Regions from separate parts of the Ferdinandcohnia jepli genome, predicted to be linked through region 1. Evidence: a T-box and tRNA genes for the amino acid it is inferred to sense, from the RefSeq annotation. Region 1 holds a T-box; the other regions hold tRNA genes.
What was found. The T-box of region 1 lies ahead of argS (arginine--tRNA ligase). A T-box ahead of a tRNA ligase gene usually reads a tRNA of that ligase, here a tRNA-Arg.
Positions count from the first base shown of each region.

Region 2: it has a tRNA-Arg gene. The T-box ahead of argS (arginine--tRNA ligase) is inferred to sense a tRNA for this amino acid. The anticodon was not compared.
Region 3: it has a tRNA-Arg gene. The T-box ahead of argS (arginine--tRNA ligase) is inferred to sense a tRNA for this amino acid. The anticodon was not compared.

Region 1 is NZ_JBFOKR010000014.1:944-10,443, forward strand. It holds gene AB3M96_RS15330 (enoyl-CoA hydratase-related protein) at 1-82, shown strand, start outside; gene AB3M96_RS15335 (AzlC family ABC transporter permease) at 425-1,150, shown strand; gene AB3M96_RS15340 (AzlD domain-containing protein) at 1,143-1,448, shown strand; gene AB3M96_RS15345 (MGMT family protein) at 1,461-1,769, shown strand; gene argS (arginine--tRNA ligase) at 1,853-3,541, opposite strand; T-box leader at 3,583-3,798, opposite strand; gene AB3M96_RS15355 (M48 family metallopeptidase) at 3,993-5,255, shown strand; gene aceB (malate synthase A) at 5,475-7,064, shown strand; gene aceA (isocitrate lyase) at 7,285-8,565, shown strand; gene AB3M96_RS15370 (IDEAL domain-containing protein) at 8,607-8,843, opposite strand; gene AB3M96_RS15375 (hypothetical protein) at 9,063-9,275, shown strand; gene AB3M96_RS15380 (competence protein ComK) at 9,431-9,500, shown strand, end outside.
Region 2 is NZ_JBFOKR010000033.1:483-6,264, forward strand. It holds gene ilvE (branched-chain-amino-acid transaminase) at 1-861, opposite strand, end outside; tRNA gene AB3M96_RS22795 (tRNA-Arg) at 1,414-1,490, opposite strand; gene AB3M96_RS22800 (metallophosphoesterase family protein) at 1,772-2,284, opposite strand; gene AB3M96_RS22805 (XTP/dITP diphosphatase) at 2,281-2,886, opposite strand; gene rph (ribonuclease PH) at 2,891-3,637, opposite strand; gene AB3M96_RS22815 (GerMN domain-containing protein) at 3,776-4,840, opposite strand; gene AB3M96_RS22820 (nuclease-related domain-containing protein) at 4,978-5,782, shown strand, end outside.
Region 3 is NZ_JBFOKR010000013.1:60,790-78,213, reverse strand. It holds gene gabT (4-aminobutyrate--2-oxoglutarate transaminase) at 1-189, shown strand, start outside; gene AB3M96_RS14880 (NAD-dependent succinate-semialdehyde dehydrogenase) at 237-1,652, shown strand; gene AB3M96_RS14875 (hypothetical protein) at 1,739-1,906, opposite strand; gene AB3M96_RS14870 (NUDIX hydrolase) at 2,100-2,567, shown strand; gene rapZ (RNase adapter RapZ) at 2,586-3,476, shown strand; gene AB3M96_RS14860 (gluconeogenesis factor YvcK family protein) at 3,476-4,438, shown strand; gene whiA (DNA-binding protein WhiA) at 4,468-5,409, shown strand; gene AB3M96_RS14850 (HPr family phosphocarrier protein) at 5,558-5,815, shown strand; gene clpP (ATP-dependent Clp endopeptidase proteolytic subunit ClpP) at 5,860-6,450, opposite strand; tRNA gene AB3M96_RS14840 (tRNA-Arg) at 6,932-7,003, shown strand; gene AB3M96_RS14835 (hypothetical protein) at 7,186-7,842, shown strand; gene AB3M96_RS14830 (sensor histidine kinase) at 7,882-9,909, shown strand; gene AB3M96_RS14825 (response regulator transcription factor) at 9,881-10,525, shown strand; gene AB3M96_RS14820 (hypothetical protein) at 10,585-10,773, opposite strand; gene rpoN (RNA polymerase factor sigma-54) at 10,960-12,273, shown strand; gene AB3M96_RS14810 (glutaredoxin family protein) at 12,295-12,537, shown strand; gene AB3M96_RS14805 (sugar-binding transcriptional regulator) at 12,736-13,755, shown strand; gene gap (type I glyceraldehyde-3-phosphate dehydrogenase) at 13,799-14,806, shown strand; gene AB3M96_RS14795 (phosphoglycerate kinase) at 15,099-16,283, shown strand; gene tpiA (triose-phosphate isomerase) at 16,384-17,151, shown strand; gene gpmI (2,3-bisphosphoglycerate-independent phosphoglycerate mutase) at 17,144-17,424, shown strand, end outside.

The DNA of each region.
Region 1 (9,500 bases):
AGTCACGATTCCAACTGAGGATCGATTAGAGGCACTGGCAGCTTTTAGTGAAAAAAGAAAACCGAATTTTAAAGGGAAATAGATTAGTAGAAGTACCTCAGGGATGGGGTGCTTTTTTATTAGGACGGTAAATTGTGTTTCGTGTAGGACTTTTTTTGCTAACGGCGATAGTAATGAATTATCGCTTATAAAATTTAATTAACGATGATAGAAATAATTTAACGCCTATAGAATAAAAAATAACGACGATAGAACCAAAATAACGCCTATAGAATGAAATATAGACGATAGTACTCCTTCCCGACTATCCCAAAAAAGTAGATAAATAGAAAAATCTCACCTTTTAAAGTCAAAAAGATTGAAATATAACCTCATTTTTAAGAGAATAGATAATAAAAACGGAGTTTGGGGGATACAAGAGGGAATGTCTACAACAGTACTAGTTAAAAAACAATCAGATTTCCGTAGTGGTGTTCAAGCAGGGTTAAGTATTGCCATAGGATACATGCCAATTGCACTTACATTTGGTTTGTTAGCAAAAACAACAGGTCTCTCTGTTACAGAAACAGTGATGATGAGCTTAATTGTGTTTGCTGGAGCCTCACAATACATAGCTTTACAGCTTATCGCAGTGGGAACGGGTGTATTCGAAATTATTCTTACAACATTTATCTTAAATATCCGCCACTTCCTAATGTGTGCGTCTCTTAATGAAAAAGTTGAGGAAGACCATCCAGTCAAAAAGGCGCTTTATTCCTTTGGGGTAACCGATGAGACATTTTCTGTTGCTGCTGTTAAAGAAGGTACTGTGACTACGGGGTATATGTTTGGCGTTATATCTGTATCATATGGAAGCTGGGTTGCTTTTTCCGGAGTGGGTCATGTAATTGGTTCAAGTCTGCCTAGTGTCTTACAGCAAAGCATGTCTGTTGCTTTATATGCAATGTTTATAGGGTTACTTGTACCATCCATGAAAAAACAACGTAAAGTTGTCGTTCTGGCTGCTAGTGCTGCTGTACTAAACACCATTTTTTCCTTTTTCATGGAACCAGGCTGGTCAATTGTTTCAGCGACACTAGTTTCAGCAATAGGAATTGAAGCAGTTGTCCATTTAGGTAGGAATAAAGAGGAGGAAGTTGAAAATGGATAAAACAATACTACTCATGATTATTGGGATGGGGCTTGTTACATATATTCCAAGAATGTTGCCACTCGTCGTTTTCAATTCTGTAAAACTGCCTCCTTTTCTTCAAGGAGTTCTTAAAAATGTGCCTTTTGCAATTCTAGGAGCATTAATTATCCCAGGGATATTCACGATTAATGAAGATATATGGTTTGGAATTATTGGGGCAGTCGTTGCTTTTGTAGTTGCATATTTGGGTGCAAATGTAATTGTGGTTGTACTAAGTTCAATTATTGCATTAAGTATTTATTCATTCTTCTTTTAAGGAAATGAAAATATGAATCTTTTTACAGAGAGAGTAGTAGCTATCATTAAACAAATTCCATCTGGAAAGGTAATGACGTACGGTCAAATTGCAAGACTTGCTGGCAGTCCAAGAGGTGCAAGGCAGGTAGTTAGGGTACTTCATTCAATGAGTAAAAAATACAAACTACCATGGTTTCGGGTCATTAATTCAAAAGGAGAACTTGGAATTAATGACCAAGAAACACATGAGGCACAGGTGTTGTTTCTAGAAGATGAAGGTATTGAAGTAATTGATAATAAAAGGGTCAGTCTTGAAAAATATCAACATCATCCAGAATAAAAAACTGCCACTAATTGTTTAGGTGTTTCTAACAATTGGGGGGCAGTTTTTTATTTATGCGGACAATTTAGTTGTCTCTCTTTTTACATTTCTTCTGGTGCTTTTATCCCTAGTAATCTTAAGCCTTCCTTCAATACAATCGTGACAGCATTTACAAGTGAAAGGCGATCAACTTGTTCAGGGTCATCCCCAAGTATCTTCACATGACTATAATACTTATTAAATTCTTGAGATAGCTCAAGCACATATTTTGCAATAACCGATGGTTCATAAAGCTGCATACTTTTTTCAATTGTCGTAGGGAACTCCATTAAAAGTTTAACTACTGCCCAGCTATGTGGGTCTGATAGTCCATTTACAGATGGTGCTATTTCCATTCCAGCTTTTCGTAAAATGGAGCAAGCCCGCGCATGGGTATACTGAACATATGGACCCGTCGTTCCCTCAAACTTTAACATATCCTCTAATGAAAACTCGACGTTATTGAGACGTTCATTTTTTAAGTCGTGAAAGATGATTGCCCCAACTCCCACAGTTTTAGCGATTTCTTCTTTATTAGCCAAGCCTGGGTTTTTGTCTTCAATGTTTTTCATAGCCAGGTCAATCGCATCCATAATTACCTCTTCTAAAAGGACAATCTTTCCTTTCCGTGTCGACATCTTTTTCCCGTTTTTTAATATAAAACCAAATGGAACATGGACCATTTCTTTAGCCCACTCAAAGCCCAACTTCTCAAGAACCAGGAAGATCTGCTTAAAGTGCAGACTTTGTTCATGTCCGACAACATAGATTGCCTTCTGAAATGAATAGGTGTTCTGACGATAAATCGCTGCTGTAACATCTCTTGTCGCATAAAGGGTTGCACCATCAGACTTTTTTATCAAACATGGGGGAAGCTGATGCTCTGTTAAGTCTACAACTTCCGCTCCAGCTGACTCTACTAAAAGCTTTTTGTCCAACAGTAGGTTAATTGTAGGCTGCATCTTATCATTGTAAAAAGCTTCACCATTATAAGAGTCAAATTCAACCTCTAATAATGAATAGATACGAGAGAATTCTCTTAAGGATTCCTCTCTAAACCAATTCCATAACTCATGAGCTTCTTGGTCACCGTCTTCAAGTTTTTTAAACCATGCTCTCGCGTCATCCTCCAAACCAGGGTTAGACTCTGCTTCAGAATGGAACCGCACATAAAGAGTAAGTAATTCGGTAATTGGATTGTTTTGAACTACTTGCTCATTTCCCCAAAGTTTGTAGGCCACAATTAGTTTTCCGAACTGTGTTCCCCAGTCCCCTAGGTGATTAATTCGTACAGTCTGATAGCCACACTTTTCCACAATTTTAGAAAGCGAGTTACCGATAACCGTTGACCGTAGATGTCCCATCGAAAATGGTTTTACGATATTGGGAGATGAAAAATCAATCGTAACCGTAGCTCCTTGACCTATTGTTGAACTCCCGTAACTTGCACCATGTTCTAAAATAGAGCTAAGAACCTTTTTACTTACGGATTCCTTTTGTAAAAAACAGTTTACGTACGGGCCGTTAGCAACAACCTTTTCAAAAATGGAATGTTGAAGTGTCTCTGCTACTTGTTTGGCTATTTCCACAGGAGACTTACGGAAACGTTTTGCCAGTGTGAAACAGGGAAATGCAAGATCTCCTTGCTCACTAAATTTTGGCTTTTCGATTAGTTTGTAAACCTCTTCATAGGTAAGTTTGTTTTTTAGCTGCTTTGTGATTTCTTCAGCATATAGTTTTATAACTTCCATTTTTTAACCTCCATTCGAAAATAAAAAAATCCCGCCTCTATAAAAGAGACGAGATTTTCCCGCGGTACCACTCCAATTGTTCACAATGAACCTGCTTATGCAAAATAAATAACGGGATTTACCCGGCACACCCTACTTAAGGAGGTTCAGGTGAGCTTCTCAGAAGTGCGCTTCATTATGAAAAGAACGTTAGGCTTCCACCATCCCTAACTCTCTATTGTACTTATCATAATTACTCTCTTCCTCATTGAATCAATATTATTGTTACTTATCATATTCTATCTAGTTTCATAATTCAATAGTTTTTCACTTACATATGTCCTTTTTTACTTGAACTACAGGTTATCCTATATATGTTCTTGGACAGACTACTTAAAGAACTTGTTCTAACTGTCCATGTTTTTTACTAAAATACTAGTAAGTAGGGTTGTACATGAAGGGGGACAGCTTAGTGAAAAAAGTAATTAGTTGGTCTTTAGGAATTTATCTTGTCTTTGGTTTATTTATAGCATGGTATTTATTTTTCGGGGCAACAACGGACATACCATCACAATTAAAAGGAAGTCCGGCAGATCCACAGACATTCATGAATGAGCGGGAGCTATTATTAAGCCAAGAGTATTCTCAAATTAAGAACTTATTGTATTTTTTATCTGTTCCATTTGAGTGGTTAATCTATATCATCGTGTTAGTTGTAGGTATCTCGGCAAAGTTTCGAGACTGGTCAAAGGTATCAACAAAGTTTTCAATTCTACAAACAGCCATTTATTTATTCTGGTTATCTCTATTAGTAGAAGTTTTATCGTTCCCAATAGCCTGGATTAGTTATAATGTGTCAAAGTCATATAATATAACTGTACAATCAACTAATAGTTGGATGAAGGATGTATTGATTGATTTCTGGGTGAATTATGGGCTTATGATTTTAATAGTAGGTGTATTATTCTGGTTAATTAGAAGAAATGAGAAGCGCTGGTGGTTTCATGCATGGTTACTTTCAATACCGTTTTCTATGTTCTTAATGTTTGTTCAACCAGTAATTATTGACCCACTATATAATGACTTTTTCCCATTAACGAACAAAGAGTTAGAAAGCAAAATACTTGAGCTGGCAGATCGAGCAGATATTCCAGCAGACCACGTATTTGAAGTCAACATGTCTGAAAAAACGAATTCATTAAATGCGTATGTAACTGGAATTGGCAGCAATTCTCGGATTGTTTTATGGGATACAACCTTAGAAAGATTAAGTGAAAGTGAAATTTTGTTCATAATGGCACATGAGATGGGTCATTATGTAATGAAACATATATACTTTGGAATAGCGGGCTATCTACTACTTACTCTGGTTGGATTATTTATTATAAGTAAACTAATGAATGTCATGGTCAAAAAATGGGGAAGCAGATTTAAAATTTCTAGTGTCAAAGATATTGCGGTTCTTCCATTGTTTCTCTTGTTAATTTCTGTGCTAAGCTTCGTTTCAGATCCTGTTTCAAATACAGTATCCAGAAATCAAGAGAAGGCAGCAGATTTGTATGCGCTTGAAATGACAAATGACAACCAGGCAGCAGTCACTTCGTTTCAAAAATTAGCAAAGGCAGGATTGAGCCAGGTAAATCCACCATATTTGGTAAAGCTCTTCCGTTATGGTCACCCAACAATGTTAGAGAGAATCACATATACAAATGAATTTCAAAAGCAGGAAGAATAAAGAAATAAAAAACCTATTCATGTGAATAGGTTTTTTTGTTTTATCGAAATGTCAAGATAATCAAACGTCATATATTGTTATAATACAGATTTACTATTTTTAAATTGTTATATAAAAAATTAAAGAAAAATGTTCCAATTTTAAAAACACTGTTATATAATACTAACATGTTAAATAATCTGTATTATAACAAGATTTCGAAAGGTGTTGAGAAAGAGAATGACGACACAAACGTCAGGGATTCAGGTCAAAGGGAAGATGAATAAGCAATTTGAAGAGATTTTGACACCTGATGCATTGGCATTCATTGAGAAACTAGAACGAAGATTTGGTCAGCGAAGGGTACAGCTTCTAGAAAAAAGACAACAAAGACAACAAGAAATTATGAACGGAAAGATGCCAGATTTCTTACCTGAAACAGAGCATATCCGTAACAGTAATTGGACAGTAGCTCCAATACCGAAGGATCTCCAAGATAGACGGGTAGAGATAACAGGACCTGTTGATCGTAAAATGATTATCAATGCACTGAATTCAGGTGCAAAGGTCTTTATGGCTGATTTTGAGGATGCAAACTCTCCAACTTGGGAGAATGTTATTAATGGGCAAATAAATCTTAGAGATGCGGTAAAGCGGACGATTTCATTCGAAAATCCGAATGGGAAGAAGTATGAGCTGAATAATGAAACAGCTACTCTCGTTGTACGTCCACGCGGCTGGCATTTAGAGGAAAAACATATTGTCCTGGATGGACATCGAATATCTGCAAGTTTACTAGACTTTGGACTTTATTTTTATCATAATGCTACAACATTACTTGAAAATGGCAGTGGGCCATATTTTTACTTACCTAAAATGGAAAGCCATTTAGAAGCTAGACTTTGGAATGATGTATTTATTTTTGCTCAACAAGAACTAGGTATCCCGCAAGGTACAATTAAAGCAACTGTATTAATTGAAACAATCCTTGCAACTTTTGAGGTAGATGAAATTTTATATGAACTTAAGGAACACTCAGCAGGTCTGAATTGTGGTAGATGGGACTATATATTTAGCTATTTAAAAAGATTTAGAAACGTAGAGAACGTAATATTACCAGATCGTTCAGTGGTAACAATGACGGTTCCTTTTATGAGTGCTTATTCACAGCATGTAATTAAAACTTGTCATCGCCGAAATGTTCATGCGATTGGCGGTATGGCAGCTCAAATACCTGTAAAAAACAATCCAGAAGCAAATGAAGAAGCATTTATTAAGGTACGTGCTGATAAAGAAAGAGAAGCAAAAAATGGCCATGATGGTACATGGGTAGCACATCCGGGATTAGTACCTGTTGCTGCGGAAGTGTTTAATGAGGTTATGACAGGACCAAACCAAATTTATAAAAAGCGTGAGGATGTCCAAGTTACAGCATCTGACCTCTTAGCTATTCCAGAAGGAAGCATTACCGAACAAGGGGTTAGAACAAATATAAATGTTGGAATTCAATATATCGAGTCTTGGTTACAGGGACGTGGTGCTGCTCCGATTCACAACCTAATGGAGGATGCAGCAACTGCTGAAATATCAAGAGCACAGATTTGGCAATGGATTCGCCATCCAAAGGGAGTTTTAGACGACGGAAGAAAAGTTACCCTTGAACTTGTTCAACAATTGAAGGACGAAGAACTTGAAAAAATTAAACAAGAGGTCGGTAGCAAGTATTTTGAAGCGGGCCGCTTTGAAGAAGCTACGACTCTATTCGAAAAACTAATAACGAATGACGAATTTGAAGAGTTTTTAACATTACCAGGTTATGAGATTTTATAAAATACTTTTTTACTTGGGTTGTTAAAGTAAAACTTGTTGGTTTATATGACTTTTGCTATTGGTTATTAAGTTGAATAATATGTTATAACACGGGTGATTGTAGCGATTACCAGGAGCGGAAATCACCAAACAATGTAATATGTATCTTATTAAAAAGCAGAAAAAATAAACTTTTTGGAAAGTAAATATAAATAATACATTTCTTAAGGAGGATATACACATGACAAACGAAAGAGTTCAAAAATTACAAGAAAGCTGGGAATTCGATTCACGTTGGAAAGGTATTGAAAGAACATATACAGCAGAAGATGTCATTCGTCTTCGAGGATCAATTGACATAGAACATACATTAGCTCGTCGAGGTTCAGAAAAGCTCTGGAATTTACTTAACAATGAAGATTACATTAATGCGCTTGGAGCATTAACAGGAAATCAAGCAGTCCAGCAGGTCAAAGCAGGATTAAAAGCAATTTACTTAAGTGGCTGGCAAGTGGCAGCAGATGCTAACCTTTCTGGTCATATGTATCCAGACCAAAGCTTATACCCGGCAAACAGTGTGCCAAGCGTTGTAAAAAGAATTAACCAGGCGTTACAACGTGCTGACCAGATTCAACATTTAGAAGGCGAAGGCGATACCGATTGGTTTGCTCCTATTGTTGCGGATGCAGAGGCTGGCTTCGGTGGCCAATTAAATGTGTTTGAACTTATGAAGGGTATGATCGAAGCCGGTGCAGCAGGCGTTCACTTTGAGGATCAACTTTCATCTGAGAAAAAATGTGGACACCTAGGCGGTAAGGTGCTACTGCCTACACAAACAGCAGTTAGAAACTTAATTTCTGCTCGTTTAGCAGCAGATGTAATGGGCGTTCCTACTATTCTAGTAGCCAGAACAGATGCGGATGCTGCAGATTTGATTACAAGTGACATCGATCCAGTAGACCAAGAATTTATTACAGGAGAAAGAACACCTGAAGGATTCTTTAGAACGAAAGCTGGTCTTGATCAAGCAATTGCACGAGGCTTAGCGTATGCCCCGTATGCAGACTTAATCTGGTGCGAAACTTCAGAACCAAATTTAGAGCAGGCACAACGTTTTGCTGATGCAATACACGAAAAATTCCCGGGTAAACTGTTAGCATATAACTGTTCACCATCCTTCAATTGGAAGAAAAAACTTGATGCAGACACAATTGAAAAGTTTCAAGTGGAATTAGGAAAAATGGGTTATAAATTCCAATTTGTAACACTTGCTGGATTCCATGCTCTTAACCACAGCATGTTTGAACTTGCAAGAGGCTATAAAGAAAGAGGAATGGGAGCATATTCCGAGCTTCAACAAGCTGAATTTGAAAGCGAAAAATATGGATATACTGCAACAAGACATCAACGTGAAGTTGGTACTGGTTACTTTGATGAAGTGGCTCAAGTTATTACAGGAGGAACATCTTCAACTACTGCATTGAAGGGTTCAACTGAGGAATCACAATTTACAAAATCATAATCACAAAAAACTGGCTAGCATTTGATGCTAGTCAGTTTTTTCTATACCGCTCGGTTTACAAGTTTTCCATATTCCACTGATAACTCCATGAACAGTCTTTCATTTCCTGAGTCAATTGCTTCGTTAACTTTCGTTTCTAATAATTCTTTTTTCCTTTTAAATAGGCTCTCATCAATGATCATTTGAATATATATGTCTAATACTGTTACTTCAGGAGATTTCCTTTTTTGCGTATTCCGTGACTTCATGATCTCTGTGTACGTCTTCCTATTTTTCATGAAAGTTCACCCCTAGACCCTTTTTTATAGTATATTTAGCAAGGAGGAGAAAATCAACTGAATTTTTAGACTTTTTAAAAATATTTTAGTCATAATACGTATAAAGAAAACAGTACAAGGAGTTTGTTTGAAAATACACTGGAATAAAATGTTAAAATAGTAGTCTTTTTCTGTATGTTTTTAGCAAGTTAGCACCAAGATAATAATGGAGGTGGAAAAATGAAGAATCGAAATGAACATGAGAATAGTGATATTCCAGCAACAACACCGTTAAATCCTGTCTTTGGAATGTCCAATGCACTTGATACAAAAAACCCTTTTTTAACAGAGTCAGTATACGCAGGAGATTCGGTTGATGAGCATACTACATTAGAGCAAGCAAATGCATATATTGCTGATAAAGAATTAGGGCAATTAAATGAGAACTCCTAAATCTTCTTTGCACCGTATTTGTGGTTTTCTTTTTGAGGAATACCACTTTTTTTGTGAACAATTTGTGAAAAGAATGGTTAAAAGGACCTATAGATGATAATATGAGAGTGCTTTCATTTTTTAGAAAATTTAAACTTATCAAAGGAGTTGAGTAAATGCAATTGAAGAAAATTAGCTATTTGTTGGAATATGAGATAAATCCATTTACCATGGCTATCCTTCCAA
Region 2 (5,782 bases), on a different contig from region 1:
ATCAGCTACAACCTTTTCCCTAAATACTTTAAGTAATTTTTTCGTATTCTCTCCAGGTACCCCTTCGCCAATTACTCTGCCATCCACCTTAACGACGGCAATAACTTCGGCTGCAGTACCAGTTAAAAATACTTCATCTGCAGTATACACATCATGTCTTGTAAATGGTTCTTCCCTCATGTCATATCCGAGGTCTTTAGCAATTTCAATAATTGCGCTTCTTGTAATCCCCTCCAACGCACCAATATAACCTGGTGGAGTAAGAATTTCATTTCCTCTTACTATGAATACATTGTCGGCTGAACCTTCAGCAACATAGCCTTGGTCATTAAGCATTAGTGCCTCACTAACGTTAGCTAAATGTGCTTCAATTTTTACTAAGACGTTATTTAAGTAATTTAATGATTTAACCTTTGGACTTAGCACATCCGGTCGATTTCTTCTGGTAGCAACAGTAACAATATCGATTCCTGTTTCATACAAATGCTTTGGAAAAATAGCTAGCGGTTCTGCAATAATAACCACCTGTGCTCTCTTGCAATTATATGGATCTAATCCAAGATCCCCCACACCGCGTGAAACGACGATACGAATATAAGCATCCTTTAATTGATTCTTATTTATCGTCTGTACGACCAGGTCAATCATTTCTTCCTTTGAATAAGGTATTGTTAACATGATTGATTTTGCCGAACGGAAAAGTCGATCATTATGATCTTCCATTCGAAAAATGTTTCCATCATACACCCTTATTCCTTCAAAGACACCATCACCATATAAAAATCCGTGGTCATATACTGAAATCTTTGCATCTTCTTTTTTTACAAATTGATCATTCAAAAATATCCATTGCTCACTCACATAGACACACCCCTTTAGTACATTTAAACAGAGACGCTTTACACCAGTGAAATTTTAGGTACAAAAAATAATCCAATTACATTTCGTTCCATCATAAATTATTACGATGAAATTGTTATGTCAGGACTGTTCTTGCGCTGCAATTCACTCTTGTTAGTTAGTAATTTTTGCTAGTAATTGTTTTATATTAGAGCCTATATTACGCCCATTTTTTGGAGTAGTCAACACCATTTTAAAGAATTGTTAGATATTTTGATTAATAAGATAAGTTGTATCCGCTTACAACGTTGCAGCCACGCGGTTTAAAAATTATGAAATTTTTTATGAAATTAGAAAAATTCAAGAGTTTGGGTTTAGGGTTTTTACTGAATGAAAAGGAAGGGATCTTGGGGGAAACTAAAAGATATTTATTAAGAAATAAATTTTAATGTTATTTCTGAGATAATTAAGGGATCTTTAAATTGTACAACTGGATCCGGAAGTCATGTATCATGATTTGTTCCTAAAATGACAAAAACTCTTTTCCAAAGGAAAAGAGTTGATTATGTAAGATGGCGTCCCAGGAGAGATTCGAACTCCCGACCGACGGCTTAGAAGGCCGTTGCTCTATCCAGCTGAGCTACTGGGACAATATTATTAAATTATTTTATGTTCAGTAAGCCACTATCTATATTGCGCTATCCTGTTCCTTCCTCTTCAAGAAAACTCGAGGATGATTAATGCGTCGGAACAAAGCTACATCGAGGAATCTCAATGATGTTTACGCTTAGCTGAGCTACTGGGACAAGTTGTTTTCGCTTCAATAACTCATTAGCGACATTTTTTATTATAGTCACATAGAAAAAATATGTCAACATTTTTTATGAAATATTTTTTATGAAGGGAGTGATTTCTCACTCCCATTCTCTAATTAACCCAATGAAACCCGAGTTGTTAGCTTATCAATAACTTTTCCTTCTGTAGAAAAAAAAGTCACTTCAATCTTATTTTCAATAATTGTTAGTATAACATATGTTCCTTCTTTTCGCATTCTTGGTAAACGAATGCTTCCAGGATTGATAAATAAAGTCTTCTCTATTAATTCCGCACCCGCTATATGGGAATGACCAAAACAAACAATGTTAGCTCCCGTTTCTTGAGCTCGATATTTCAAATTCATTAGCGTCATTTTTACATTATATAAATGACCATGAGTAAGCAGAACTTTTTTTCCATTTAAAAGAACAACCGAATCTTCCGGGTAGCTGGAGTCGAAGTCACAATTTCCACGCACCGCAGAAAAGCCACTCATTTCTGATGATACTGATGGAAGCTCAGAGTCTCCGCAATGCAGCATAAAATCAACTTCGTTTTTGTGCCTTTCTTTTATCTTCACAAGTTCATCTGTCCAGCCATGACTATCACTTATTAATAAAGCTTTCATTTTAATAATTCCTCTCGATCCTGTAAAAGCTTGTCCAATTTCCGTAATGCATTACCGCGATGACTAATTTCATTTTTCTCATCCTTGGTAAGCTGTGCCATTGTCTTCCCTTTTGCTACAACATAAAAAACGGGATCATAGCCAAATCCATTCGCACCGACAGGCTTATCAGTTATGATGCCTTCACAAGTCCCTTCAACAATCTGTGTCTCCTCACCAGGAATTGCTAATGCAAGCGCACAATGAAACCTGGCAGTTCTTTTGTCTTCGGGTACACCCTCTAGTTCAGCTAAAACTTTATTAAGATTGGCAGTATCGTCTTTTTGTTCGCCAGCATATCTAGCTGAATAAACACCAGGTCTACCATTCAGATAATCAACGGATAGGCCAGAATCATCCGCGATAACAGGTATCTTAAACTTGTTAGAAATTGCTTCTGCTTTAATTTTAGCATTCTCAGCAAAGGTTGTTCCCGTTTCCTCAATATCATCAATGCTTGGAAAATCAAGTAAGGATTTGACCTTAATCCCTTTAATCTCAAATAGATTATTAAATTCTTTTACTTTGCCAGCATTTTTTGTAGCAATCATAATTTCTTGCATGCTACTAGTCCCTCTTCCCTATTTGATTTGCAATCTCACCAAGTACTTCTTTTTGTAAAGAAATCAACTCATTTATCCCTTTTTCAGCCAATTCTAGTAATGTGTTCAACTGATTACGAGAGAAGGTAGATTCCTCTCCAGTTCCTTGTAATTCAACAAATTCTCCAGAACCGGTCATAACAACATTCATATCAACATTTGCTTTTGAATCTTCTATGTAATTTAAATCTAAAATCTCACCAAACTCTGGATCTATACCGACTGATGTCGCTGCCAAATAATCTGTTAAAGCAAATTCACTAATTTTTTTATCGGAAAATAGCTTATCAATAGCAATGGCCATTGCAACAAATGCACCGGTAATGGAAGCTGTTCTAGTTCCACCATCTGCCTGTATGACATCACAGTCAATCCAGATCGTTCTCTCCCCTAGTTTTTCTAAATTAACAACTGACCTTAATGCACGTCCAATAAGACGTTGAATCTCCATTGTTCGCCCTGACACTTTTCCTTTTGAGGACTCTCTTATGTTTCGTTGCTCTGTAGCCCTTGGAAGCATCGAATACTCCGCTGATATCCATCCTTTACCTGAGCCACGCATAAAAGGTGGTACACGGTCTTCAACGCTAGCATTACATATTACTTTTGTATCACCAACTGTAATAAGGACAGAGCCCTCAGGATGCTTTACATAATTCATTTCAAAGTGAATTGGCCGTAACTGTTCTTGGTTTCGTCCATCTACTCTCACTTTATAACCTCCAATCTTCACAAACCCATTATGTCGGAAAATTTAAAGAAGAGGCGGGCTACTGTGAGCCTACCTCTTACGTATCCTCTATATAGTATAGCAAAAATGTCTAATAATAATTAGAGACTTTGCTACTCTTTAGAAACTCCCTGTATTAACGTTCGTTGGACGAGTTACAGGCTCAGTTAACGTCTTTCCATCCTCAGTTAAAATGTCAGCCTCTCCATTAACAGTAACAGCAACACTTTGAATTTCAGGATTTTCAGTTAATGATAAAACTAACGTATTTAACACATGTTGAGAAATCATATTTTCATCAAAGCTTCCAAAGATAGCTTCATTAAAATCAAGCGTTAGTTTCCCATCCTCAAGTTTTGAACCTAGCAGCTCGACATCTGGGTGAAGTTCGCTCAATAAATTTGATGTAATATTTGGACCATCAATTAATGCACTTACGACTGCAGCTACTTGATCTTTCTCAGTAGTGTCAATTCGTTTTGTGACTGGGACATAATATTCAGTTTCGTCATTTTGAACATAGAAGTAAAGTGTCACAGGACGAGAGTTTGTAATGTCTACAACACCACTATTATCAAGATTAATTCCATCAGCTCTGCTTAAGCCTTCAGAGATAGGCGTACCGTTAACTGGCATTTCTTCAAGCACATGACCGTTCACTCTGATTTCAACATTCTCAATAGTGTCGAATTGAGTTAATGTCCAAGTAATTGCTTCTAGAATTTTCTTCTCATCTTCAGCATTGTATGTGTTAAACTCTTTGGAGAAGTCAGCAATGATTGTGCTACCTTCAAGTTTTACATCTACCTCAGTGTCTTGAGGAATCACGGCTCTGAATCCATCTGGTAAAATTTCATTCACTGGGCCACCAGCTACTAAATATTCAAGTACTTGCCGTGCAGCACCATCTGTTTTTGGTAACTCTGCTGAATAAGGCACAACTAACCCATTTTCATCAATTAGATACAAATCACGCTTCACTGTTTCAGTAGTAGCTTCCTCTTGATCAGCTGTAGTTTCAGTTGATTGGTCCTCACCAGTTGTAACTGTTGTATCAACCGCTTCCTCTTGAGGCGGATCCATCTGGGCAACCTCTTTTTCTACACTAAATAAGCCACATCCTGAAAGTAAAACAGAAGAAGATATAACAGTTGCAGCTAATGTTGATTTTGTAATTTTACGCATTCTTTTCCCTCCTAAGGCAGTTTGTACTACTATGTATACGAGCCCTATTTTTAAATTAGACCGTTTTTCAGAGAAAAATTTGGACAAATTGTTTTGATTTTTGGAAGGGAAAAGATAAAACGAATAGAATTTATAGAATGATAGTTATAGAAAGGGATGTGTTACTTATTAAAAAACGTACTCTTCCAGAAGAATTACTACTACTAACCAGTCTGCGTGGTCGATCAAAATTAGAAGAAAAATATGAAAATCAGTTTTACAGTCTTGAAAAAGGATACAAAGGAGAATTGGTGTTTGATAAGTGGCTTGAGAGCCTTAAGGTGGATTGCATCATACTTCGTGACCTTCTACTAGAAGTGAATAACACCCAATTCCAAATTGATACACTCGTAATTTTCCAGTCAAAAATTTTAATGTTTGAGGTGAAGAATTACGAAGGAGACTATTATCTTAAAGATAATAAATGGTACACCTCTTCAGGAACAGAAATTATTAAAAGCCCCCTCATTCAACTAAACCGTAGTGAAGCACTTCTAAAACAATTACTCCACTCTCTTGGTTTCAACTTTCCAATCGAATCTCATCTGGTCTTTGTTAATCCCGAATTTTTCCTATATCAAGCCCCCATGAGTTTACCAATTGTTTTCCCAACTCAAGTTAATCGTTTTGTTTGCAAACTAGATTTAATACCGTCAAAAATCTCAGTAAGACACTATAATCTTGCAGAAAAACTGGTTTCCCTGCATTTGGCTGAGTCTTCTTATAAGCGAGTACCGGAATATAGTTTTGAAAAGTTGGATAAGGGAGTTTTGTGTGCGTGTGGTGAGGGGTTTATGGTGAAATCAACTCAAAATCTTTTAATATGCGAAAAATGTGGTTTGATAGAAAAGAACGAACCCGCTATTCTGCGTTGTATTGATGAGCTATTTATACTATTTCCTA
Region 3 (17,424 bases), on a different contig from region 1:
CTTACAAATGAAATTATTAAGGAAGCTAACCAGCGTGGGCTTTTGTTACTAAGTGCAGGAGTTTATAGTAACGTTCTCCGACTTCTTATGCCAATCGTCATAACGGATGAGCAGCTCTTTGAAGGGCTTGCAATATTAGAACAATCAATAGAAGTAGTTTTATCAAAACAAAAGATTAATAGTCAATAAGAATGGAAAATAAAAACAAAGGAGGCTTATTTATGCCAACTCATTTTATGTATATTAACGGAGAAAAAGTAGGTAGTACATCTGGAGAAGAAATTGAAATAATTAATCCTGCAACAAAAAAGGTCATTGCAACTGTTCCAAGAGGAGGAAGAGATGATGCGAAAAAAGCAGTAGATGCAGCGCATGCAGCTTTTAAGGAGTGGGCAGCTAAAACGGCGAATGAACGCGGGCAATTACTGATGAAGTGGTATCAGTTAGTCGATGAACATAAAGAAGAGCTTGGGCGTTTGATGACTGAGGAACAAGGAAAGCCATTGAAGGAAGCGATAGGGGAAATTATGTATGCCAATAGCTTTATCTCCTGGTACGCAGAAGAAGGAAAACGAATCTATGGAGAAACAATCCCGGCTTCTCATCCAAATAAAAGAATTCTAGTTCATAAGCAACCGGTAGGGGTAATTGCGGCGATAACTCCTTGGAATTTCCCTGCGGCAATGATTACAAGAAAGGTAGGACCTGCACTTGCAGCTGGATGTACTGCTGTAGTGAAACCGGCCTCACAAACACCGTTAACTGCTATTCGACTAGCAGAACTAGCAGGTGAAGCAGGTATTCCTAAGGGTGTTATTAATGTTGTTACGGGTAATGCTCGTGCAATAGGTGATAGCTGGCTTGAAGATAATCGTGTTAGAAAAATAACGTTCACTGGTTCTACAGAGATTGGTAAGCTTTTAATGAAGGGTGCTGCAGATACAGTTAAGAAAATCTCCCTTGAACTTGGAGGACACGCGCCGTTCATTGTGATGGACGATGCAAATCTGGACAAAGCAGTTGAAGGGGTTGTAGGTTCAAAGTTTAGAAATGCAGGGCAAACGTGCATCTGCACAAACCGAATTTATGTTCATGAATCTGTTGCTGATTCTTTCCAGGAAAAATTCCAAAAGGCTGTTGCGGGTCTACAGGTAGGTAACGGTTTAGACGAAGGTATTGATATCGGTCCATTAATTGATCAGGCAGCACTTGAAAAAGTAACAGAACATATTGAAGATGCAGTTTCAAAAGGCGCTGGTATTATGTATGGAGGAAACAGACTTCACGACCAAGAAGGTTATTACCACGAACCAACTGTTCTTGTGAATGTTACTGATGAAATGCTCTGTATGAAAGAGGAAACCTTTGGTCCACTTGCACCAATCACTACATTTAGAACAGAAGAAGAAGCAATACAACGAGCAAACAACTCACAATATGGCCTGGCTGCATATGTATTTACTGAGAATATCGGAAAAGCGATACGTATTTCTGAACAACTTGAGTATGGAATTGTCGGCCTCAATGACGGCCTACCTTCTGTTGCCCAGGCACCATTTGGTGGGTTCAAAGAAAGTGGCTTAGGAAGAGAAGGCGGTCACTACGGAATTGATGAATATATAGAAGTGAAATACATTTCAATTGCTTTTTAAGACTGAAAGTAAATTACATTTAAAAAATATAATGTCCAAACAAATTCTATAGACATTTTGCACCATTTTCAAAGGGGTTAAAAGACCTATAAATCAATTGTTTCAAGGCTTTGAGAGGCAATTGTAAACGCCAGCCTATTTTCGTAATTTGTATTTAACCCTGTTGTAACACGAGTGAAATATTCTTCCAGTATTATAAAGATAGTAATTGACCCCCTTTTTATAAAATAGATTTCTTTTGGGCACAGATACATCCTCTGTGCCCCCTTTTTTTGCCTCTTAGAAAAAATCCTTTTTCATATTTCAACCCTTATTTACATATGTAAGATACGACAATGCCATAGAATAAAATAAGAAAATCTTGTTCGTTGTGACTACCTTTGAGAAATAGTATAATAATAACAATAGAATGCTTACAAACGGTCGTTACGTGCAAGCCGACTTGGGGTGAATAGTGTGCAGAGAGTTACTAACTGCGTGTTACGGAAAGATAATAAAGTTTTATTGTTACAAAAACCACGACGTGGGTGGTGGGTTGCCCCTGGTGGCAAGATGGAAATCGGTGAATCTATCCGGGATTCGTGTATTCGAGAATATCGGGAAGAAACCGGTATTTACTTAAAAAATCCAAACATAAAGGGTATTTTTACTTTTATCATAAAAGATGGAGACAAAATCACCTCCGAGTGGATGATGTTTTCCTTTTTAGCAACAGAATATGAAGGTGAAAATGTAGATGAATGTGAGGAAGGTATTCTTCAATGGCATGATGTTACAGATATCTCATCCTTACCAATGGCACCTGGAGACTTTCACATTTTAGATTATGTGTTGAAAGGTTCAGGAATCATATATGGTACATTTACATACACACCTGATTTTGAATTATTGTCATATCGGTTAGATCCGAGTTAGGAGTAAGGGGGAGAAAGAATGAGTACAGGCTCAACTAGTGAAATTCAATTAGTCATTATAACAGGTATGTCTGGTGCGGGAAAAACAGTTGCGATTCAAAGCTTTGAAGATTTAGGCTACTTTTGTGTAGATAATCTGCCACCAACCTTACTACCTAAGTTTTTGGAACTTATGAAAGAATCAGGTGGCAAAATGAATAAAGTAGCACTCGTTATGGATCTGCGAGGTAGAGAATTTTTTGATAGCTTATTCGAATCACTTGATGATCTATCTGAAAAATCTTGGATTACACCACAAATCCTTTTCCTAGACGCGAAGGACTCTACGCTTGTTACTAGATACAAGGAAACAAGACGTTCCCATCCGCTGGCTCCAACGGGTTCACCTTTAGAAGGTATTCAAAATGAAAGAGAAATACTTGATGAATTAAAGGGTAGAGCGCAATACATTTATGATACATCTGATTTAAAACCTCGCGATCTTCGAGAAAAAATACTAAAGCAATTTGCTTCACATTCCCGTCCAACATTTTCAGTGAATGTGATGTCGTTTGGATTTAAGTATGGAATTCCGATTGATGCTGACCTGGTTTTTGACGTTAGATTCCTGCCTAATCCTCATTACATTGAAGCAATGAGACCTAAAACAGGGTTAGATGAAGATGTCTCAAGCTATGTATTAAAATGGAATGAGACAAATAAATTTATTGAAAAAGTTACTGATTTACTAACATTTATGCTTCCTCAATATAAACGTGAAGGTAAAAGCCAGCTTGTTATAGGGATTGGATGTACTGGTGGTCAACATCGTTCAGTTACTCTTGCTGAATACTTTGCAAATTATTTCAAGGGTGAATATGAAACCCACGTATCCCACCGAGATATTGAAAGGCGAAAGGAAAGAAAGTGATGTCTGAACCTAAACAACCTAAGATTGTCATCATCGGTGGTGGAACAGGACTTTCTGTTCTTTTACGTGGGTTGAAATTTCAACCAGTTGATATCACTGCAATCGTAACGGTTGCAGATGACGGTGGCAGTTCTGGTAGACTACGAGATGAAATGGATATCCCACCACCAGGAGATATACGTAATGTATTAGCAGCACTTTCTGATGTAGAACCGCTTATTGAAGATCTATTTCAACATCGGTTCGCTGGAGGAAATGGATTATCCGGTCATTCTTTAGGAAATCTAATTTTGGCTGCCATGACAACAATAACTGGAGATTTTGTTCACGCAATCGGTGAGATGAGCAAGGTGTTAAAAGTAAGAGGAAAAGTACTCCCAGCTGCTAACAAGAGTGTTGTTCTACATGCTGAAATGGAGGATGGCTCTGTTGTCTCTGGTGAATCAAAGATCCCTTATTCCGGAAAAAGAATTAAGCGAGTATTTTTAACTCCTGACGATATTGAACCTTTGTCTGAAACGATTAACGCCATTCGACAGGCAGACCTGCTTGTCCTAGGGCCAGGAAGTTTATATACAAGTATCTTGCCAAACCTCCTTGTTCCGAAAATTGGAGAAGAGGTAAAGAAGGCAAAGGCCAAGAAAATTTATATTTGTAACGTGATGACTCAAGCGGGGGAGACCTTAGACTTCACAGCAAGCGATCATGTTCAAGCTCTATATGATCATATGGGGCTCGCGTTTATAAATACAATTCTTGTAAATGATGAAGAAGTTCCAGAACATATTAAAGAAAAATATGCCAAGGAATTAGCAAAGCCTGTGTATTACGATACAGAAAGGCTATCTGCTATGGGGCTAACCATTATTCATGATAAAATTATTTCATATGAAGATGGAGTTATTCGACACGATACCACTAAGGTGGCGTCGTTGTTATATGACTTGCTGCCCAAAAAATAAATGTCTGTTATAAAAAGGGGGGAGAAGCTGTGTCATTTGCATCAGAGACCAAAAAAGAATTAACAAACTTAGACATAAAGGATTGCTGTACAAAAGCTGAACTTTCTGCTTTAATCCGAATGAATGGCGCACTTTCCTTTTCCAATCAAAAAGTAGTAGTTGATATACAAACAGAAAACGCTGCTATTGCGAGAAGAATTTATACTTTACTTAAAAAATGCTACAATGTAGGAGTAGAGTTGTTAGTTCGTAAAAAAATGAGGTTAAAGAAAAACAATGTATACATTGTACGTTTAATTGAAAATGCCAGAGGTATTTTAGAAGATTTAAAGATTTTCGAAGGCTTTTCGTTACGTCAGGAAATCTCATCCGATTTGCTTACGAAAAAATGCTGTAAACGTTCATACTTAAGAGGTGCATTTCTTGCCGGTGGGTCAGTAAACAATCCAGAAACGTCATCATATCATCTTGAAATCTATTCCTCTTATAAGGAGCACAATGATTCTCTTTGCGAGTTAATGAATATCTTTGACCTAAATGCCAAAACATTAGAGCGCAAAAAAGGATATATCACTTATTTAAAAGAGGCAGAAAAGATTACTGAATTTCTAAACGTAATCGGAGCACACCAGGCATTACTTCGCTTTGAAGATGTGCGTATCGTTCGCGATATGAGAAACTCAGTAAACCGATTAGTGAATTGTGAAACTGCGAACTTAAATAAAACAATTGGTGCTTCTATTAGACAGGTAGAAAATATTCGTTATATCGATGAAACAGTTGGTTTAGGAATATTACCTGATAAACTACGTGAAATTGCTGAATTACGAGTTGCCTACCAAGATGTAACGCTTAAAGAACTTGGTGAAATGGTTTCATCGGGGAAAATCAGTAAGTCAGGAATCAATCACCGTTTGCGAAAAATTGACGAGATTGCAGAAAAGCTACGTTCTGGACAACTAAGCTATTAAGCTTAGTCTCTTTTTTACAATAAATTAAAACGCTATCATAAAAAAGAAATGAAACCTTAACGGTGTTATATACGTATACAAGGAAACACTCTAAGTTTACAAAAAACAAACCACAAGAAAAGCTTGAGAAAAACGAGGAGGAAGAAAAATGGTTGAGAAAAAGGTGGAAGTTGGTTTAAGGACTGGTTTACAAGCACGTCCGGCAGCATTATTTGTTCAAGAAGCAAATAAATTCAATGCTGATATCTTCTTAGAAAAAGACGGAAAAAAGGTAAACGCTAAAAGCATCATGGGGTTAATGAGTTTAGCAGTCAGCTCAGGTTCATCTGTTACATTAATAGCAGAAGGTCATGATGAAGAAGCAGCAGTTGAAGCTTTAACTGCATTTGTTCAAAAAGAAGCATAAGAAAATCCTCTCACGAATAAGAGTGAGAGGATTTTTTGTTGCTATTACTTATTATCTGTTGGGAACATTACTTTATCAATTAAACCATATTCAAGTGCTTTTTCAGCAGTCATGAAGTTATCACGATCAGTATCTTTTTCGATAACTTCTAATGGTTGACCTGTACGATCAGCTAAGATACGATTTAATTTATCACGTAAGAAAAGAATACGCTTTGCAGCAATTTCAATTTCAGTTGCTTGCCCTTGAGCACCGCCAAGTGGTTGGTGAATCATCACTTCACTGTTTGGTAGTGCAAAACGTTTACCCTTTTCACCAGCAGCTAATAGGAATGCACCCATTGAAGCAGCCATACCGATACAAATGGTTGATACTTTTGGTTTAATGAATTGCATTGTATCGTAGATTGCCATACCAGCTGTGATAGATCCACCTGGGCTGTTAATGTATATAGAAATATCTTTTTCAGAATCCTCAGCCGCTAAGAATAATAACTGAGAAACGATTGAGTTTGCAACATTATCATCAATTGCACTTCCTAGCATGATGATACGGTCTTTTAAAAGACGTGAGTAAATGTCATATGCGCGCTCTCCGCGATTTGTTTGTTCAATGACTGTAGGTATTAAGTTCATTATTACTTCCTCCCTTATCCTTTATATGTCAAAATTAACTTACTATGTATTTCCATCATACAATTAAGGTCAGTAAAGGTCAAACATTTCGCTTTACTAAAATTATTCTATTCAATATCTTCTAATCCAATGATAACTGATATACGGAAAAGAAAAAAATCATACGTATTCCATCATACCCTTATCTTATGGATTTAAAACATGCAACTTGCAATGGAGTGAATTCTCGAATATAATTGTGAGTGCAGTTTGTAGTATTAAATTAGTATATATGTATGCAAAAATTATAAAGTTATATATGTCCAGCTTCTGCGCCTAGCCCCTCGAGGTCGCTTCACCCCTCCTGCGGCGGCAATAGCCTCCTCGTCGGGGTTCCAGCGCTTGTCGGACTTGCACAGGATGTGCTGACATCGACGTTGCCACAGGACGTGGCGGACTTTAGTCGATGTTCCTCTTAAAAAAGCATACGCATTTCAATTTTGCCCTCGTAGTGTAGTGGATAGCACAAGAGATTCCGGTTCTCTTATCGTGGGTTCGAATCCTGCCGAGGGCGTATACAAAAAGACCCGTTTCTTTATATAGAAACGGGTCTTTTCTATTATGTTTTAAAGTAATATGTACTATAAAGATTTTAGGAGTAAAGATAGGACTTTTTGTAGGAGTTACTCCCATGACTTATAAAAGTGCGCTCAAATACAATGAGTATGAAATAACTCATTAAGGGAGCGATGACAAATGGAAAAAGATTCTTCGAAAAATTTTATTATCTTCATCGGTGGGGTGAGCTTTTTAATATCTGCAATTTTGCAGATTGTTACTTTGTTTGGTCCACCATTAGCGGGAGACATTGCATTTCTTGACTGGGTAAATGATCGACCTGGATATACACTGTTTTTCACATTTTCTGTACTAGGGTTTGCTATTGCTAATATACCTGCTTTGATTGGTATTACTCATAAAGTTCATGGAAGAGGAAAGGTGGTAACTTATCTAGGTGCCCTTACCGCATTAGTTGGAAACTTCTTCTTTGTAATTTTAGTAACAGAGGCACTTATCCAAAGAGGTATGGCAACATTAGAACGGGAACCGATGGTATCACTTCTTCAATGGATTTTTGAAACACCGGTTTACTTCATTCCACATCTCTTATTCTTTCTGTTATCCTACGTGGGCATGCTTATTATTACAATTGGCTTAGTTAGAGCGAAAATTGCTTCAAAATGGTTTGTTTTATTTGGCGTATTGCAGTTAATTACAGGGTTTATAGAACTTGGACCTATACAACCATTTATAAGTTCTTTAATAACCTTATGTTTATATGGCGGCATAGGGATGATTTTACTTGGTAGACAAAAAAAGGTAATAGCTACTACTGAAATCGAAAACTTCTAAAATTAGATAGACAAATAACAAGAAATGGAGGGCTGTTGTATGACAAAACGCTGGGTACTTATACGGGCCTTTTCGATTAGTATGGTAGTTATTACAACAGTCCTTTTTATTTTAAACATACCTGTACTATTTGGGGAACTTCAACGGGTTTGTGATACATGCTCATTACCCCCTGAAATCCAAAAAGAATTAAAAACGGTTGGACTAAACACGAGCCGGTATGCCTTTTATCTATTATTTACTTCGCTTCTATTTACATTGTGTAATGTTATCCTTGGTATACTAATTTTGGTAAAGCGTCCAAAAGACTCGATGGCATTCCTTGTTGCTATAACATTAATGTTATTTGGATTAACTTTGACTATAGCAGACCCCTTTTACAACGAATTTCCAAAGCTTGAAGGGATTGCTAGAGTGATAGGATTTTTTTCAATAACGTTACTTGGTTTGGTTATTTGCTATTTTCCAGATCATCGATCTTCACGACGTTTAAGTCACTTCTTAGCACTTTCTTATATAATAGTAGAAGTTTTTATTCTTTTTTCTCCTGTTTTACCCTCTGTTTTAGAAGGGTTTTTACTCGTTCTTGAATGGAGTATTTTACTTTTAATGGGATATTATCAGATACAACGTTATAGAAAGCAATTCACCTCATTACAACGGCAACAAACTAAATTTCCTGTTTTTGCTTTTAGTATATCTATTATACTGGTTATCTTATCAGTTCAAATTCCTGCCTCTACTATTTGGGGAAACCTTTTGGGTCAGACACTTTATTTGGTTGCCTTATCCTTGATACCGTTATCTTTTTCATTAGCGATAATTAGGTATCGACTATGGTCAATTGACCCTTTGATTAACCGAACGCTTCGATATGGAATATTATCGGGAATGTTATTAGCGATATATACGGGTATTGTATATGCATTACGATTAACCTTTCTTGATGACAAAACAGCTTTGGTATCTTTAATTGGTACTGTAGGGGTAGCGATTGTAGTTCAACCATTGCATAATAGACTTCAACTTATCGTGAATAAACTAATGTATGGAGATAGGCAGGATCCATATGCAGCAATTGTTAGATTGGGAGAAAGGCTTGATGTTACCACTTCACCTAATCGTATATTAGAGGCGATTGTTATTTCATTCCGGGATGCTTTAAGGTTACCTTATGCAGCGCTAGTCTGGCCAAATGGTACCGTTGCAGCATCAAGTGGTGCACCTGGAAACGACCCAGAACGTATTGATGTATATTATCAAGGAGAAAAAGTTGCGGAGCTCGTTGTCGAGCATCGAGATAAAGATGATGTGTGGTCTAATGAAGACAGACAAGTAATTAACAATCTGGTGCGTCAAACTGGCTCAGTAATACATACATTAGGAATAACAAAAGAACTTCAACTATCTCGCCAACGCATAGTAACGACACGTGAAGATGAACGAAGAAGGTTAAGGCGAGAACTTCATGATGGATTGGGTCCTGAGATTGCTGCGTTTTCATTTAAGATTGCAGCTGCTCGGCAGTCACTTAATGAACCAGCAAAATCTGATGAAATTTTAAGTGAGCTTCAAATTGATATACGAAACGCAGTAGATTTAATAAGGAAATTAGCATACAATCTTCGTCCTCCATCTTTAGACGAATATGGGTTAGGTGGAGCGATTAGTGAACTTGTTCAAAATCAACTTGATAATAATATCACAATAAAATTAGAACTTCCTGAATCTTTTCCAGTCCTTGGTGCAGCTGTTGAAGTTGCAGTTTATAGAATTGTTCAAGAAGGTTTAGTAAATATCAAAAAGCATTCTCGGGCAACAAGTGTAAGTGTCAAAATAGTTATAGGTGAAGGAACACTATCGATATTAATACGAGATAACGGGATTGGCTTGCCGAAAAGAAAACGTTCTGGTGTTGGAATCATTACAATGCGTGAGAGTGCAGAAGAGTTAGGTGGAACATTTTTTATTGAAAATATAGAGTCTGGTGGAACTGCCATTAAAGGCAGCATACCGTTTCTGGATGGAGGTAATGATAATGTCAATCTTTCGAGTACTATTAGCTGATGATCATCCCACTTTTCGAACTGGTCTTGCTTCTCTGGTGAATAATGACAAAACATTTGAGGTTGTGGGTGAAGCTGGTAGTGGAGATGAAGTTATTTCTATAGCAAAAACACTCCAACCAGATGTCGTTATCATGGATATCCAGATGCCGGGAATTAACGGAATTGAAGCTACAAGACAAATTACTACTTTATTTCCAAATGTGAGGATTCTTGTAATGACGATGTTTGAGGATGATCAAACAGTCGCGGCTGCAATGAGAGCCGGAGCGAGGGGATATGTTTTAAAAGGCGCACTCCCTAATGAGATTATTCGTGCCATTCAAGCAGTGGCAGCAGGAGAAGCCATTTTTAGTGAGAGGATAGCAAAGAAATTTATTAATTATTTTGAACAGTTTAGACTTGGTTTACAGGCTGGAGAGCTTTCCGAACTAACTGTAAGAGAACGGGAGATTTTAAATCTAATTGCAAGAGGTTATAAAAATGCGGAAATTGCCAATTTATTAGTTCTTAGTCCAAGCACAGTTCGTAATCATATTACAAGTATTTTAAGTAAACTCCAGGTTGCTGATCGAGCAGAGGCTATCAAAAAGGCAAAGGATGCAGGAATGGGATAAAGGTACAGAGTATATTCTGTACCTTTATATAGTACATGAGTCCGTAGTTAATTTTTATTTCAATTATCTTTATACCCCACAGTCCCATCATACTCCACTTCTTCGACAGGATTAACAGCCCACATTGTTTGAATCGGCTCAAACTCCTCACCAAACTCTTCCTTATAACGCCCTTTTTCATTTTGTTCTTTTGCTTCTTGAAGAGTTCCCGTCACTGGACCAGTATACATGATTTCATCCTTTTTCATTTTGTTCACCTCTTATAGGTAGATTCTTTCAAAAAAAGTGATGAAATACGTGCTAATTTTTAACTTTTATGATTATGTATATAAAAAATATATTGGCGCTAAATTTTTAAAAAAGAAAACGCTTCCAATATTTGACCTTACAATGACTACAGAGGTGTTGTAAAATAAAAGAAAGGGGGGAAACGAATGAATTTGAATACTGGGTTGTTTCAGCAGCAGTCTTTGAAGTTAGTTATGACGAAGGAATTAAGCCAAGCAATTGCATTATTGCAATATTCATCGTTGGACCTTACGAAATTTCTAGAAGAACAAATGGTAGAGAATCCCCTCATCGAATTAAAAACAACTGACTACATTTCTCGATCAAAAAAACCAAAGGTATCTAATGAAACATATATAAATCCAATCGATTACTTAGATAAAAAAGAAACATCATTGTATGAGCATTTACTTAAACAACTTTCATATGTGAAGTTAACGAATGAAGAAAAAATAATAGCTGAGTATATTATTCACTCACTTGATAGTAACGGATATTTGTATTTTTCTTCGGATGAAATAGCAAGTGAATTATCAGTTGAACCTGAAAAGGTTGAGGAGTTAGTTACATTTATTCAAAAATTAGAGCCTGTTGGTATCTGTGCTAGAAATCTTCAGGAATGCCTTTTACTTCAATTACAAGCACTACCAGAACGAAATGAACTAGCAGAAATTATTATACGCGAACATTTTGCATTATTTGCTGAAAAGGCTTGGAAAGAGATTACTAAACTCATAGATGTTAAATTATACGATATTCAGCAAGTATATGATTTTATCCAAACCTTACAACCAAGGCCAGGTGCCGTATTTCAAAGTAATGAACTTCAATATATCATTCCTGATATTGAAATACAGGTAAATAATCAGATTGTGTCGATAAAATTACAGGATTCTTATTACCCAAAGGTATCAATGAATCTACAATATTATCAACACTTTTTACAGGAAAAAGATACGAAAACAAAGACGTATCTTCAAGAAAAGGTTGATCAATGTCAATGGATTATAAAAAGCCTTGAACAACGAAAAACGACTCTTCAAAATGTAATGAACGAAATTGTAAACCGTCAGCTCGACTTTTTTATTAAAGGACCCGATTATCTAAAGCCTCTAGTTATGAGTGAAATTGCAGAGGCACTGGAAATACATGAGTCAACAGTTAGTAGAGCAGTTAAAGACAAGTATGTTCAAACACCTTATGGTGTCTTTGAAATGAAGTATTTCTTTAGTAGAATGATTCCGACAACCGGTGACTCGGATACCTCAGCAACCCAAGTTAAAAATGTATTGAAGAAACTTATTGAGGGAGAAAATAAACAAAAACCTCTGTCAGATCAAGATATTGTTACGATACTTAAGACTGAACATGGTATATTAGTTTCTAGACGAACGATTGCAAAATATCGTGATCAACTTAAAATACCGTCTTCATCTAAACGCAAGAGGTATGGGATATAGGAAGTGTGAATGGTGGAAAAGATTAAGGTTATTATGTATTCAAAAGAAAATTGTTCACTATGTACAAAAGCAATGAATGTTTTACGTGAAATTAATGAAGAGTTTCCGTTAGATATCGAAGAAGTAGACATTTATAAGGATGATTTACTTTTAGAGAAGTATCAAATTATGATTCCAGTCATTGAAATAGCTGGTAAAGAAGTTGAATACGGTATCATCCATAAGGAAACAATTACAGATTTTCTAAAAAACGTAAGTTCTTAGTCTAATTTATGAACAACTCTTTGAACTGCCTAAAAAATAGGCAGTTTATTTATTGCTTTATCCAAGATCAACTGTTAAAATGAATTTGTAGCGTGGCGAGTACTTATATTAAAAGTTTGTTTTTTTTTACTGTAAGTGGGACACAATAAGTCACACCGGGACATTTGAAGTCCCTTATGGTAAAAAGGGGAAATGCGCATGAGGTCGATCATAGAAGTACAACAAAAATTATTACCCGACCTTCTTGAGGTTATGCAGAAACGTCATGAGATTTTAAAGTACATACGACTCATGGAACCAATTGGTCGAAGAAGTCTCTCTACTAGTCTTGGTCACAGTGAGCGTGTACTAAGAGCAGAGGTCCAATTCTTAAAAGAACAAAAACTCGTGGATTTTAGCACATCTGGCATGACCTTAACAAAAGAGGGAAAGAAATTATTAGTTGAACTCGAAGAAATTATGAAAGAAGTTTTAGGTTTACGAGTGTTAGAAACAAAGCTTAAGGAAAAATTAAACGTAAAAGGCGTTATTGTCGTACCAGGAGACAGTGATGTTTTTCCTTGGGTGAAAAAAGAAATCGGAAGAGCTTGTGTTTCACGTATAAAACAAAGGCTTTCTGGTGAAAATATCGTCGCAGTTACTGGTGGTACAACACTCGCTGATGTTGCTGATATGATGACCCCTGACTCAAAAGGTCGTAGTATTCTGTTTGTCCCTGCTAGAGGCGGACTAGGAGAAAGAGTGGAAAACCAAGCGAATACCATTTGTGCAAAAATGGCTGAAAAAGCTTCTGGAGATTACCGTCTTCTTCATGTTCCGGATGTAGTTAGTAATGAAGCGTACAAATCCTTTGTATTGGAACCTTCAATAAAGGAAGTACTTAACTTAATTAAGTCTTCAAGTATGGTTATACATGGAATAGGAGACGCTATTACAATGGCAGAGCGACGCAAAACCGATGACGAAGATTTGAAAAAAATAGTCTCATCAAATGCAGTTGCAGAAGCCTTTGGTTATTACTTTGACGAAAACGGAAATGTGGTTCATAAGGTACAAACAATTGGGATTCAATTAACGGATCTTAAAGGAATTCGCGACGTAATCGCAGTAGCGGGAGGAGCATCTAAAGCAAAAGCAATCCACGCATACTTAAAACAAGCACCTGACACATTATTAATAACAGATGAAGGTGCGGCAAAAGAGTTAATTAAGGGGTAATACCCCTACAATATGGTTTCACATATAAAAGGAGGAAATTATAATGGCAGTAAAAGTTGGTATTAATGGTTTTGGTCGTATCGGTCGTAACGTTCTTCGTGCGGCATTAAAAAATCCTAATATTGAGGTAGTAGCAGTTAACGATTTAACTGATGCAGACATGCTAGCTCACCTTTTAAAGTATGACTCAGTACATGGAATTCTTGACGCAGAGGTTTCTGTAAATGGAAGCAATCTAGTTGTTAACGGCAAGGAAATTCAAGTAAAAGCTGAGCGCGATCCAGCACAACTTGGTTGGGGAGACCTTGGAGTAGATGTAGTAGTTGAATCTACTGGTCGTTTCACTAAGCGTGCAGACGCAGCGAAACACTTAGAAGCTGGTGCAAAGAAAGTAATTATCTCAGCTCCTGCATCTGATGAAGACATCACTATCGTTATGGGTGTAAACCATGACAAATATGATGCAGTAAACCACAATGTAATTTCAAATGCATCTTGTACTACAAACTGCTTAGCTCCATTTGCAAAAGTATTACATGAGAACTTTGGAATTAGACGTGGTATGATGACAACTGTTCACTCATACACAAATGACCAACAAATTCTAGATTTACCACATAAAGACTATCGTCGTGCTCGTGCAGCTGCTGAAAATATTATCCCAACAACTACTGGTGCTGCAAAGGCAGTTTCTCTAGTATTACCTGAATTAAAAGGTAAATTAAATGGTGGAGCTATGCGTGTTCCTACACCAAACGTTTCTCTAGTTGACTTAGTAGTTGAATTAGATAAAGAAACTACAGTTGAAGAAATCAATGCAGCATTACGCACTGCTTCTGAAAATGACTTAAAAGGTATTATGGGTTACAGTGAAGAGCCACTAGTATCAGGTGACTATAACGGAAATCCAAACTCTTCAACTATTGATGCATTATCAACAATGGTTATGGAAGGCAATATGGCGAAAGTTATCTCTTGGTATGACAACGAAAGTGGTTACTCTCACCGCGTAGTTGACCTAGTTGAATACATTGCAAGCAAAGGTCTATAAAATAAAATAGTATATCACAATCATAAAATAGTAAAACACATTTAAGTTGGTTTACTAAGTATTTCCAATTATCCCGGTGCAACCGTCCGTAATACTCCCTCTTAAAACATGGAGTGAATCGAGATGTTTAGATGGGCGATAACGGACGCTAACACCCCGATTGGTTCAACTAACAATCATTGGGGATGAAAAAAACCCCAATGATTGAAGTTTCACCTTATAATAGGGAAGGGAGTGTTCCCTTCCCTTTATACTTTTTTCTGGAATCATACATAAGAACGGAGGCCTTTCGATGAACAAAAAATCTGTAAGAGATATTGATGTTAAAGGCAAGCGAGTTTTCTGTAGAGTTGATTTTAATGTTCCGATGAAGGATGGTCAGGTAACTGACGACACACGTATTCGTGCAGCATTACCAACAATTGAGTATCTTCGTAATGAAGGCGCAAAGGTCATCTTAGCTAGCCACTTAGGACGTCCAAAAGGGCAAGCAGTTGAAGAACTTCGTTTAAATCCGGTTGCAAAACGTTTAGGTGAACACTTAGGTATTGAGGTTCATAAAACGGACGAAGCATTTGGTTCTGAAGTTGAACAAGTAATCGAGCAAATGTCAGCAGGAGACGTTCTTTTACTAGAAAATGTACGTTTCTATCCTGGAGAAGAGAAAAATGATGCAGAGCTTGCGAAGAAATTTGCAGCTTTAGCAGACGTATATGTTAACGATGCATTCGGAGCAGCACACCGTGCACATGCTTCAACAGCAGGAATCGCAGAGCACCTACCAGCGGTTGCAGGATTCTTAATGGAGAAAGAAATTGAGGTTTTAGGAAAAGCTCTTTCTAATCCAGACCGTCCGTTCACAGCAATTATTGGTGGAGCAAAGGTAAAAGACAAGATTGGTGTTATTGATAATCTATTAGAAAAAGTAGATAACCTTATCATCGGTGGTGGCCTGGCTTATACATTCGTAAAAGCACAAGGTCACGAGGTTGGGAAATCACTTTTAGAAGAAGATAAAATTGATCTTGCTACATCATTCATGAACAAGGCTAAAGAAAAAGGCGTTAACTTCTATATGCCAGTTGATGTAATTGTTGCAGATGACTTCTCTAATGATGCAAATACAAAGGTTGTACCAATTGAAGAAATTCCAAGTGATTGGGAAGCGTTAGATATCGGACCAAAAACAACTGAATTGTACCGTGATGTTATCTCAAACTCTAAACTTGTCATCTGGAATGGACCAATGGGTGTATTTGAACTTGAAACATTCGCTAACGGTACAAAAGGTGTAGCACAAGCTTTAGCAGATGCAACTGATACTTATTCTGTAATTGGTGGCGGAGATTCTGCAGCAGCTGTTGAAAAGTTTGGACTTGCAGACAAAATGAGTCATATCTCTACAGGTGGCGGAGCTTCTCTTGAATTCATGGAAGGCAAAGAATTACCTGGAGTAGTGTTACTAAACGATAAATAATAAGATTGAGGGGACTTGTTTGGTAATCTACCAACAAGTTCCCTAACAAACATAAATGACTTCTAGCTGAGTCAAAAAAGTAGTAAGGATGGTGTGTAACATGAGAAAACCAATTATTGCAGGGAACTGGAAAATGAACAAGGTTCTTTCAGAAGCAGTACAATTCGTAGAAGAAGTAAATGGATTAATTCCATCACCAGACAAAATTGATTCTGTAGTATGTGCGCCTGCATTATTTTTAGAACGTCTTGTTTCAAATGTAAAAGAAGGTAACTATGATCTTAAAATTGGTGCGCAAAATATGCACTTTGAAGAGAGTGGAGCCTTCACTGGTGAAGTTAGCCCTGTTGCACTAAAAGACATAGGTGTAGACTATGTTATTTTAGGTCATTCAGAGCGTCGTGAAATGTTCGCTGAAACTGATGAAACGGTAAATCAAAAGACATTAGCAGCATTTGCACATGGACTTGTACCAATTGTATGTTGTGGTGAAACATTAGAACAACGTGAAGCAGGGCAAACAAATGACTTAGTAGGTACTCAAATTCAAAAAGCATTAGTAGGTTTAACTGAAGATCAAGTGAAGCAAACAGTTATTGCTTACGAGCCAATTTGGGCAATCGGAACTGGTAAGTCTTCTTCAGCTCAAGATGCAAATGAAGTTTGTGCTCATATCCGTAAAGTGGTTGCTGATCAATTTTCATCAGAGGTTGCAGAAGCAGTTCGTATCCAATATGGTGGTAGCGTCAAGCCTGAAAATATTCAAGAATACATGGCTCAACCTGATATCGATGGAGCATTAGTAGGTGGAGCAAGTTTAGATCCTTCTTCTTTCCTAAAGCTTTTGGAGGCAGGAAGTAATGAGTAAAAAGCCTGTTGCATTAATTATTTTAGATGGTTTTGGTTTGCGAAATGAGGAAAAAGGGAATGCCGTAACTCAAGCAAACAAACCGAACTTTGATCGTTTTTGGAACCATTATCCACATGCAACATTACAAGCTAGTGGTGAAGCAGTAGGTTTACCAGAAGGACAAATGGGAAACTCAGAAGTTGGGCATCTTAACATAGGTGCTGGCCGTATTGTTTACCAAAGCTTAACAAGAGTGAACGTGGCAATCCGTGAAGGTGAGTTTGAAAGGAA